DNA from 3 places in the Peribacillus sp. TH27 genome. Region 3 is predicted to be linked to each of the others. Evidence: a T-box and tRNA genes for the amino acid it is inferred to sense, from the RefSeq annotation. Region 3 holds a T-box; the other regions hold tRNA genes.
The links. A T-box is a leader RNA that pairs with one kind of tRNA and senses whether it is charged. The one in region 3 lies ahead of thrS (threonine--tRNA ligase), so its partner is inferred to be a tRNA-Thr.
Positions count from the first base shown of each region.

Region 1: it has a tRNA-Thr gene. The T-box ahead of thrS (threonine--tRNA ligase) is inferred to sense a tRNA for this amino acid. The anticodon was not compared.
Region 2: it has a tRNA-Thr gene. The T-box ahead of thrS (threonine--tRNA ligase) is inferred to sense a tRNA for this amino acid. The anticodon was not compared.

Region 1 covers NZ_JAEKEV010000002.1:2,312,233-2,315,480, forward strand. The annotation lists gene JFU24_RS12595 (hypothetical protein) at 61-360, shown strand; gene JFU24_RS12600 (hypothetical protein) at 400-738, opposite strand; tRNA gene JFU24_RS12605 (tRNA-Leu) at 1,150-1,230, opposite strand; tRNA gene JFU24_RS12610 (tRNA-Cys) at 1,239-1,312, opposite strand; tRNA gene JFU24_RS12615 (tRNA-Gly) at 1,321-1,395, opposite strand; tRNA gene JFU24_RS12620 (tRNA-Gln) at 1,399-1,473, opposite strand; tRNA gene JFU24_RS12625 (tRNA-His) at 1,512-1,587, opposite strand; tRNA gene JFU24_RS12630 (tRNA-Trp) at 1,605-1,678, opposite strand; tRNA gene JFU24_RS12635 (tRNA-Tyr) at 1,689-1,772, opposite strand; tRNA gene JFU24_RS12640 (tRNA-Thr) at 1,788-1,863, opposite strand; tRNA gene JFU24_RS12645 (tRNA-Phe) at 1,871-1,946, opposite strand; tRNA gene JFU24_RS12650 (tRNA-Asp) at 1,959-2,034, opposite strand; tRNA gene JFU24_RS12655 (tRNA-Met) at 2,040-2,113, opposite strand; tRNA gene JFU24_RS12660 (tRNA-Val) at 2,204-2,279, opposite strand; tRNA gene JFU24_RS12665 (tRNA-Glu) at 2,294-2,368, opposite strand; tRNA gene JFU24_RS12670 (tRNA-Ser) at 2,378-2,469, opposite strand; tRNA gene JFU24_RS12675 (tRNA-Asn) at 2,475-2,549, opposite strand; rRNA gene rrf (5S ribosomal RNA) at 2,559-2,674, opposite strand; rRNA gene JFU24_RS12685 (23S ribosomal RNA) at 2,791-3,248, opposite strand, start outside.
Region 2 covers NZ_JAEKEV010000002.1:3,782,840-3,786,087, reverse strand. The annotation lists tRNA gene JFU24_RS19660 (tRNA-Ile) at 1-18, opposite strand, end outside; tRNA gene JFU24_RS19655 (tRNA-Gly) at 25-98, opposite strand; tRNA gene JFU24_RS19650 (tRNA-His) at 103-178, opposite strand; tRNA gene JFU24_RS19645 (tRNA-Phe) at 196-271, opposite strand; tRNA gene JFU24_RS19640 (tRNA-Asp) at 294-369, opposite strand; tRNA gene JFU24_RS19635 (tRNA-Met) at 376-449, opposite strand; tRNA gene JFU24_RS19630 (tRNA-Ser) at 554-646, opposite strand; tRNA gene JFU24_RS19625 (tRNA-Ile) at 665-741, opposite strand; tRNA gene JFU24_RS19620 (tRNA-Met) at 752-828, opposite strand; tRNA gene JFU24_RS19615 (tRNA-Ala) at 855-930, opposite strand; tRNA gene JFU24_RS19610 (tRNA-Pro) at 948-1,024, opposite strand; tRNA gene JFU24_RS19605 (tRNA-Arg) at 1,034-1,110, opposite strand; tRNA gene JFU24_RS19600 (tRNA-Leu) at 1,120-1,208, opposite strand; tRNA gene JFU24_RS19595 (tRNA-Gly) at 1,221-1,295, opposite strand; tRNA gene JFU24_RS19590 (tRNA-Leu) at 1,304-1,385, opposite strand; tRNA gene JFU24_RS19585 (tRNA-Lys) at 1,395-1,470, opposite strand; tRNA gene JFU24_RS19580 (tRNA-Thr) at 1,491-1,566, opposite strand; tRNA gene JFU24_RS19575 (tRNA-Val) at 1,578-1,653, opposite strand; rRNA gene rrf (5S ribosomal RNA) at 1,666-1,781, opposite strand; rRNA gene JFU24_RS19565 (23S ribosomal RNA) at 1,898-3,248, opposite strand, start outside.
Region 3 covers NZ_JAEKEV010000002.1:4,257,497-4,260,744, reverse strand. The annotation lists gene thrS (threonine--tRNA ligase) at 1-1,495, opposite strand, end outside; T-box leader at 1,556-1,778, opposite strand; T-box leader at 1,809-2,029, opposite strand; T-box leader at 2,060-2,282, opposite strand; gene JFU24_RS21875 (amino acid permease) at 2,717-3,248, opposite strand, start outside.

The sequences.
Region 1 (3,248 bases), 1.9 Mb from region 3:
CCAGTCTTGTGAGTTATGCAGTTCTGAAATTACCGAACACAGAAAGGAATAACCCCACCATTGAAAAAATTTCTAAACAAAATCAAAATAGCTGGCTCCATTTTGACCATCATACTCATGATATTCACTTTCGGAATTATACTTTTCAACAAAGCTTTCACAGAGCCAGAAGTAGATATTAAGTATTACAAGATAGGGCATGTCGAACACAGGCCAAATATTTGGGAGGGCATGAGTAAAGAAGAATACCAAAAAATAAAATATTTAGAGGAACAGAAAACATTCAATTATGATCTCTACGAACCAGAGCTGCTTGACGCAGAAGGAAATCCGATTATTGAAGAAAATGTTGAATACTAAAAAAAATGTGCCCGATTTGGACACATCTTTTTTGTTTACTTATAAATGCAATGCTCCGAAATTAGGCTTCGTTTTCTCAGTGGTAGAAATCCATTCTCCTAATTCATCGAAATATTTTTGAACTTCTTCTTTAGTTTTGGTTTCTGAAGCATCCCAAATATCTGATAAGAAATATCCTAAATCGTTTGGATATGAAATTGATTCTCTGTCAAATGCTTTTTCAATAGCAGGACTGCCGTGTTTATCGCCTTCGTCACCATGAATTTTCATAGTAATAACAGTCCATCCATTTTCTTTTTTTATAAGAGTGTAATTGTCATAATGGCCCCAACGATTGCTATGAACACGTAATTTAAAATCTTCACCGATATTATTCAAATTTTCCCCTCTCTTCCCATAATACTACAACTGTATTTTACCACCAGAACGCGGTAAATGACGAACTTCACGGTATTTAATATCAGCAATTTAATATCCTTTTCTGTCATTGTTACCAATGGTCGTTTAATCGCATTAAATTGTTCTCGATAATATTTCAAAGTATGAGGACAAAGATTCCTTAATTGGCAGTCTTCAAAGAATAATTTAAACTCCAATTCATCAGATTTAACGTAAGTAGTTTTTGTAACAATTCTTAATTCATCTTCCTATAGTAAATTTCCTCCTTTACTCATCGCACACTACCCCGCACAATATTTGTACATATTCTGTAGTGCGTGATAAACACAAAAAAGCTTCACACAATTAAGTGTGAAGCTTGAAGTAATAGCTTTTCTTCGCTATTGGTGATACCGGTGGCCGGGGTCGAACCGGCACTCCAGAGGAACACGATTTTGAGTCGTGCGCGTCTGCCAATTCCGCCACACCGGCATTTTTGTTGGAGGCGGCAACCGGAATCGAACCGGTGGTAAAGGTTTTGCAGACCTCTGCCTTACCGCTTGGCTATGCCGCCAACGTTTTTGGAGCGAAAGACGGGATTCGAACCCGCGACCCCAACCTTGGCAAGGTTGTATTCTACCACTGAACTACTTTCGCGAATGGCTGGGCTAGAAGGGATCGAACCTTCGCATGACGGAATCAAAATCCGTTGCCTTACCGCTTGGCTATAGCCCATTAACGTTATACTTATTATACCATCATTTATTAAAAAATGGGGCGACTGATGGGAATCGAACCCACGAATGCCTGAACCACAATCAGGTGCGTTAACCACTTCGCCACAATCGCCATTATAAAATTAAAATTGGCAGGGGTAGTAGGACTCGAACCCACACTGGAGGTTTTGGAGACCTCTGTTCTACCTTTAAACTATACCCCTATAAATAAAATGGTGGAGGGGGGCAGATTCGAACTGCCGAACCCGAAGGAGCGGATTTACAGTCCGCCGCGTTTAGCCACTTCGCTACCCCTCCGCATATGGATGTTACTGGTGCCGGCAAGAGGACTTGAACCCCCAACCTACTGATTACAAGTCAGTTGCTCTACCAGTTGAGCTACACCGGCACTACAATGGTGGCTCAGGACGGAATCGAACCGCCGACACAAGGATTTTCAGTCCTTTGCTCTACCGACTGAGCTACTGAGCCAAACAATAAAAATGGCGGTCCCGACGGGAATCGAACCCGCGATCTCCTGCGTGACAGGCAGGCATGTTAACCGCTACACCACGGGACCATAGATTGCGGGGACAGGATTTGAACCTGCGACCTTCGGGTTATGAGCCCGACGAGCTACCGGACTGCTCCACCCCGCGACGTTAATAATGCTGCTATTGCATCAAGTTTTCGTGTTAACAGTTTCATTATATCTGATATATAGAAACAACTTGTTGCTTTTTAAAAAATGGTGGAGGATGACGGGATCGAACCGCCGACCCTCTGCTTGTAAGGCAGATGCTCTCCCAGCTGAGCTAATCCTCCATATGTTTTCGGAATGGTGACCCGTACGGGATTCGAACCCGTGTTACCGCCGTGAAAGGGCGGTGTCTTAACCGCTTGACCAACGGGCCAGTTGTAAATGGCGGAGAGCAAGGGATTTGAACCCTTGAGACAGGGTTACCCGTCTACACGATTTCCAATCGTGCTCCTTCGGCCACTCGGACAGCTCTCCAATAATGGCTCCGCAGGTAGGACTCGAACCTACGACCGTTCGGTTAACAGCCGAATGCTCTACCACTGAGCTACTGCGGAACGATATAAGCTTGGCGACGTCCTACTCTCACAGGGGGAAACCCCCAACTACCATCGGCGCTGAAGAGCTTAACTGCCGTGTTCGGAATGGGAACGGGTGTGACCTCTTCGCTATCGTCACCAAACATTATTAACATTTTTTCAAGACATATATTATTATAACGTCTTTTTGAGAAAATGCAAGAAGAAATTTTCATTCCTTCAAAACTAGATAATAAGAAGGTATTTCATTTTTTAAAGCGTGGTTAAGTCCTCGATCTATTAGTATCAGTCAGCTCCACATGTCGCCACGCTTCCACCTCTGACCTATCAACCTGATCATCTTTCAGGGATCTTACTAGCTTGCGCTATGGGAAATCTCATCTCGAGGGGGGCTTCATGCTTAGATGCTTTCAGCACTTATCCCGTCCGCACGTAGCTACCCAGCTATGCCTTTGGCAAGACAACTGGTACACCAGCGGTGCGTCCATCCCGGTCCTCTCGTACTAAGGACAGCTCCTCTCAAATTTCCTGCGCCCGCGACGGATAGGGACCGAACTGTCTCACGACGTTCTGAACCCAGCTCGCGTACCGCTTTAATGGGCGAACAGCCCAACCCTTGGGACCGACTACAGCCCCAGGATGCGATGAGCCGACATCGAGGTGCCAAACCTCCCCGTCGATGTGGACTCTTGGGGGAGATAAGCCTGTTATCCCCGG
Region 2 (3,248 bases), 470 kb from region 3:
CAGCTGAGCTATAGGCCCATAAATTGGAGCGGGTGAAGGGAATCGAACCCTCATCATCAGCTTGGAAGGCTGAGGTTTTACCACTAAACTACACCCGCGAAATGGGGCGACTGATGGGAATCGAACCCACGAATGCCTGAACCACAATCAGGTGCGTTAACCACTTCGCCACAATCGCCGTAATTTTTGAAATAATGGTGGCTCAGGACGGAATCGAACCGCCGACACAAGGATTTTCAGTCCTTTGCTCTACCGACTGAGCTACTGAGCCACATTTGTATTAAATTTTATAATGGCGGTCCCGACGGGAATCGAACCCGCGATCTCCTGCGTGACAGGCAGGCATGTTAACCGCTACACCACGGGACCTAATAATTGCGGGGACAGGATTTGAACCTGCGACCTTCGGGTTATGAGCCCGACGAGCTACCGGACTGCTCCACCCCGCGACGGTAATAATGAAACGATCTCGCATCAAGTTTTCGTGTAAATTGTTTCTTCCGCTTCCTCTATGTAAAGGTTGTTTCAAAACAACTTGCTGCTTTTAAAGAAATGGAGGAGGTAGAGGGATTCGAACCCCCGCGGGATTTGACTCCCCTGTCGGTTTTCAAGACCGATCCCTTCAGCCGAACTTGGGTATACCTCCGTGGCTAAAAAAATTACATGGTGGACCTTGTAGGACTCGAACCTACGACCGGACGGTTATGAGCCGTCTGCTCTAACCAGCTGAGCTAAAGGTCCTTATATTTATTGGTAGCGGCGGAGGGGATCGAACCCCCGACCTCACGGGTATGAACCGTACGCTCTAGCCAGCTGAGCTACACCGCCAATATAATATAAGTTTTGATGAAAAATGGTGGAGCCTAGCGGGATCGAACCGCTGACCTCCTGCGTGCAAGGCAGGCGCTCTCCCAGCTGAGCTAAGGCCCCATTCATTAGAAATCACGTGGTCGGGAAGACAGGATTCGAACCTGCGACCCCTTGGTCCCAAACCAAGTGCTCTACCAAGCTGAGCTACTTCCCGCAAAAAACATGGTGCGCCCGGCGGGAGTCGAACCTACAACCTTCTGATTCGTAGTCAGATGCTCTATCCAATTGAGCTACGGGCGCATATTAAGATGGTGCCGAGGACCGGAATCGAACCGGTACGGTAGTCACCTACCGCAGGATTTTAAGTCCTGTGCGTCTGCCAGTTCCGCCACCCCGGCACATACGAAAAGTGGAGCGGAAGACGGGATTCGAACCCGCGACCCCAACCTTGGCAAGGTTGTATTCTACCACTGAACTACTTCCGCATGAAAGATGCGGGTGAAGGGACTTGAACCCCCACGCCTTGCGGCGCCAGATCCTAAGTCTGGTGCGTCTGCCAATTCCGCCACACCCGCATAATATAATGGTGAGCCATGAAGGATTCGAACCTTCGACCCTCTGATTAAAAGTCAGATGCTCTACCAACTGAGCTAATGGCTCGTACGTTTAATAATAAAAGATGGTGCCGGCAAGAGGACTTGAACCCCCAACCTACTGATTACAAGTCAGTTGCTCTACCAGTTGAGCTACACCGGCAGGTGTAAAAATGGTGGAGGATGACGGGATCGAACCGCCGACCCTCTGCTTGTAAGGCAGATGCTCTCCCAGCTGAGCTAATCCTCCATATGTGTAACTGCTTGGCGGCGTCCTACTCTCACAGGGGGAAACCCCCAACTACCATCGGCGCTGAAGAGCTTAACTGCCGTGTTCGGAATGGGAACGGGTGTGACCTCTTCGCTATCGCCACCAAACAATGTTAACATTTTTTTAAGACATTTATTATTATAACGTCTTTTTGAAAAAATGCAAGAAGAAATTTTCATTCCTTCAAAACTAGATAATAAGAAGGTATTTCATTTTTTAAAGCGTGGTTAAGTCCTCGATCTATTAGTATCAGTCAGCTCCACATGTCGCCACGCTTCCACCTCTGACCTATCAACCTGATCATCTTTCAGGGATCTTACTAGCTTGCGCTATGGGAAATCTCATCTCGAGGGGGGCTTCATGCTTAGATGCTTTCAGCACTTATCCCGTCCGCACGTAGCTACCCAGCTATGCCTTTGGCAAGACAACTGGTACACCAGCGGTGCGTCCATCCCGGTCCTCTCGTACTAAGGACAGCTCCTCTCAAATTTCCTGCGCCCGCGACGGATAGGGACCGAACTGTCTCACGACGTTCTGAACCCAGCTCGCGTACCGCTTTAATGGGCGAACAGCCCAACCCTTGGGACCGACTACAGCCCCAGGATGCGATGAGCCGACATCGAGGTGCCAAACCTCCCCGTCGATGTGGACTCTTGGGGGAGATAAGCCTGTTATCCCCGGGGTAGCTTTTATCCGTTGAGCGATGGCCCTTCCATGCGGAACCACCGGATCACTAAGCCCGACTTTCGTCCCTGCTCGACTTGTAGGTCTCGCAGTCAAGCTCCCTTGTGCCTTTACACTCTACGAATGATTTCCAACCATTCTGAGGGAACCTTTGGGCGCCTCCGTTACTCTTTAGGAGGCGACCGCCCCAGTCAAACTGCCCACCTGACACTGTCTCCCACCCCGATAAGGGGCGCGGGTTAGAATTTCAATACAGCCAGGGTAGTATCCCACCAACGCCTCCACCGAAGCTAGCGCTCCGGCTTCTCAGGCTCCTACCTATCCTGTACAAGCTGTACCAAAATTCAATATCAGGCTGCAGTAAAGCTCCACGGGGTCTTTCCGTCCTGTCGCGGGTAACCTGCATCTTCACAGGTACTATAATTTCACCGAGTCTCTCGTTGAGACAGTGCCCAGATCGTTACACCTTTCGTGCGGGTCGGAACTTACCCGACAAGGAATTTCGCTACCTTAGGACCGTTATAGTTACGGCCGCCGTTTACTGGGGCTTCGGTTCAAAGCTTCGCTTGCGCTAACCTCTCCCCTTAACCTTCCAGCACCGGGCAGGTGTCAGCCCCTATACTTCGCCTTGCGGCTTCGCAGAGACCTGTGTTTTTGCTAAACAGTCGCCTGGGCCTATTCACTGCGGCTTTTCCGGGCTATTCACCCTAAAAAGCACCCCTTCTCCCGAAGTTACGGGGTCATTTTGCCGAGTTCCTTAACGAGAGTTCTCTCGCACACCTTAGGATTCTCTCCTCGCCTACCTGTGTCGGTTTGCGGTACGGGCACCTTACATCTCACTAGAGGCTTTTCTTGGCGGCTGTGGAATCAGGAACTTCGGTACTATATTT
Region 3 (3,248 bases):
TTTCATCTATATAAGTCAAATCAAATTTATCAGGCATTTGAAAATCAAGTTGAATTGTCCCACATTGATGGCTTCGTTTTAATGCATCTTTAATATGAAAATCAATCTTTGGTCCATAAAAGGCACCGTCTCCTTCATTTAAGTGGTAATCAATCCCAATATTCTCCAGAACATTTTTTAATGCTAATTCAGAAGTTTCCCAAAGGTAGTCATCACCTAATGAATCTTCTGGACGAGTCGAAAGTTCCACAGAATACTCGAATCCAAAAGTACGATAGACTTCGTCAATCATATTAAACACTTGTATAATTTCACTTTCGATTTGATCCTCCCGAACAAATATATGGGCATCATCCTGACAAAATGTACGGACCCGAAGCATTCCATTTAATGCGCCACTATACTCATGACGGTGAACTTGACCGAACTCAGCCATACGAATGGGTAAATCTCTGTATGAATAAAGATGGTTTTTATAAATAAGCATATGACCAGGACAGTTCATTGGCTTCATTGCAAATTTTGTATGATCGACTTCTGAAAAGTACATATTTTCATGGTAATGATCCCAGTGACCCGATTGTTCCCATAACCGTTGATTCATCATAAAAGGAGTTCGAACTTCGTCGTAATCAGCGCTAGTCTGAAGCTCCCTCGAGAATTTTTCCAATTCATTTCGCATGATTTGTCCTTTCGGTAAATAAAACGGCATTCCTGGGGCTTCCTCTGAAAACATGAATAACTCCAACTGCTTCCCTAATTTACGATGATTGCGTTTGGCTGCTTCCTCTAAGAATTTCAAATGACCCTGTAAATCCTTTTTCTTGCTGAAAGCCACGCCATACACCCGTTGAAGAACTTCATTTTGACTGTCCCCTCTCCAATAGGCTCCAGATACATGAGTTAACTTGAACGATTTTACAAATGATGTGGATGGAAGGTGCGGCCCCCTGCAAAGATCGATAAATTCCCCTTGTTTATATAGACTCAGTTTTTCATCTTTAGGGATGTTCTTTACTATTTCTAACTTGAATGATTCCCCATTACTCTCAAATAACTTTTCTGCCTCTTCATAAGAAACTTCGACTCTTTTGATTTCCAAATTTTCACTTATGATATTTTCCATCTCTTTTTCAATGGCCAGTAAATCATCAGAAGTCAAAGGATGATCCAGCTTAAAATCATAGTAAAATCCGTCTTCAATGACTGGTCCTATCCCTAATTTTACATTACCGTAAATTCTCTTCACTGCTTGTGCCATAACATGCGCTGATGTATGACGTAAAACATGTAATCCTTCATCCGAATCAAGAGTTAAAATCGCTAGTTCGGCATCTTTATCCAGCTTGAAACTCAGATCCACCAGTTGTTTATCCAGTTTCCCTACAACTGCCATTTTCCTTAAACTGGAACTGATGGACTCTGCCACACTTTCCACTGTGATCCCTTTCAGATACCCTTTTTGTTTCCCATCCGGGAATTGAATCATAATCATATCTCCACTCATAATACATACACCCCTTTTTAGTAATAAAAAAAACACACTCATCCCTATACAAGGGACGAGTGCGTTTTACTCGTGGTTCCACCCAATTTCCCATAAGTAAGATACAACTTATGGCTCTGGAGCTGTAACGTAGCTTAGACGATATCAGTTACTATCGTTCACTGATATAGCTCAAAGGCGGTAAATCATTTCCCTAAGCCAGGAAGTTCACAGCTACCCTTCCCTCTCTGAAGACCGTAAAAATGATTCATGTCCTTATCATGGCAATAATTTTATATAAAAAAAACGCACCCATCCCTATACAAGGGACGAGTGCGTTATACCCGTGATTCCACCCAATTTCCCATGAGTAAGATTACTCATGGCTCTGGAGCTGTAACGTAGCTTAGACGATATCAGTTACTATCGTTCACTGATATAGCTCAAAGGCGGTAAATCATTTCCCTAAGCCAAGAAGTTCACAGCTACCCTTCCCTCTCTGAAGACCGTAAAAATGATTCATGTCCTTATCATGGCAACAATTTCATATAAAAAAAACGCACTCATCCCTATACAAGGGACGAGTGCGTTTTACTCGTGGTTCCACCCAATTTCCCATAAGTAAGATACAACTTATGGCTCTGGAGCTGTAACGTAGCTTAGACGATATCAGTTACTATCGTTCACTGATATAGCTCAAAGGCGGTAAATCATTTCCCTAAGCCAGGAAGTTCACAGCTACCCTTCCCTCTCTGAAAACCGTAAAAATAATTCATGTCCTTATCATGGCTTTTTTAAATTCATTAGGTCATTATATTGTTATATATATTACAATAAATTTCCATAAGTGACAACATCTTATTATTCTTTTATCAAAAAAATTATAAAAAGCGACTTCCTGCGCAAAAAACTGGCATTCGTACAATAGAAATAAAAGATTTTATACTATGTGTATTTTAAAAGATTATCAAACCATTTTTCTTCCTATTTTAATTAATCATTACTTCCCTTTATTCATCGAATTCAATTCATCTTCAACTCTATCAAATCTGTTTTCAATATCTAATTGATTACTATTCTTTTTGTTAGAAATCGTAAGCAATTTCTTAATTAATAAGTAATGGCAACGACGAATAAAACGATAAGTGCAACAACGATAAAAAAGCATCATGAATGATAACATTCACAATGCTCGTTACGATACTGACTTTGAAATTCAGTTTACGTTTCCTATGCTGATTTCTCAAAATGACAATCTTTCAATGAAATTACCTTTGTCTTATGAAAAACCTTGTACCCTAACCATATCGCTAAAAAAATTGGTAAACCAATATAGGAGACTGCGACCCCATACCAGTCAATACTGCCGCTTAGAAACGCCTCGTAATTCTGCCCTGCAATGACAACTATACATAGAAAAAATGAAAGAATCGGACCGAATGGGAACCATTTTGCTTTGTATTTTAACTCATTTAAGTCACCGCCCTGTGCTACGTACGCACGTCTAAAACGATAATGGCTTACGGCAATTCCAATCCAAGCGATAAATCCCGTTAATCCTGAAGCATTTAATAGCCATGTAAACACATGATCCCCAAAAACAGATGTTAAAAAAGCTAGTCCTCCAATTATTGCCGTGAGAATCAAGGCATTCATCGGGATTCCCCTTCTGTTAACTTTAGCTAGAAACTTTGGAGCCTGATTATCTTTTGCCATCGACCATAACATCCGAGTTGATGCATAAAGCCCCGAGTTCCCTGCA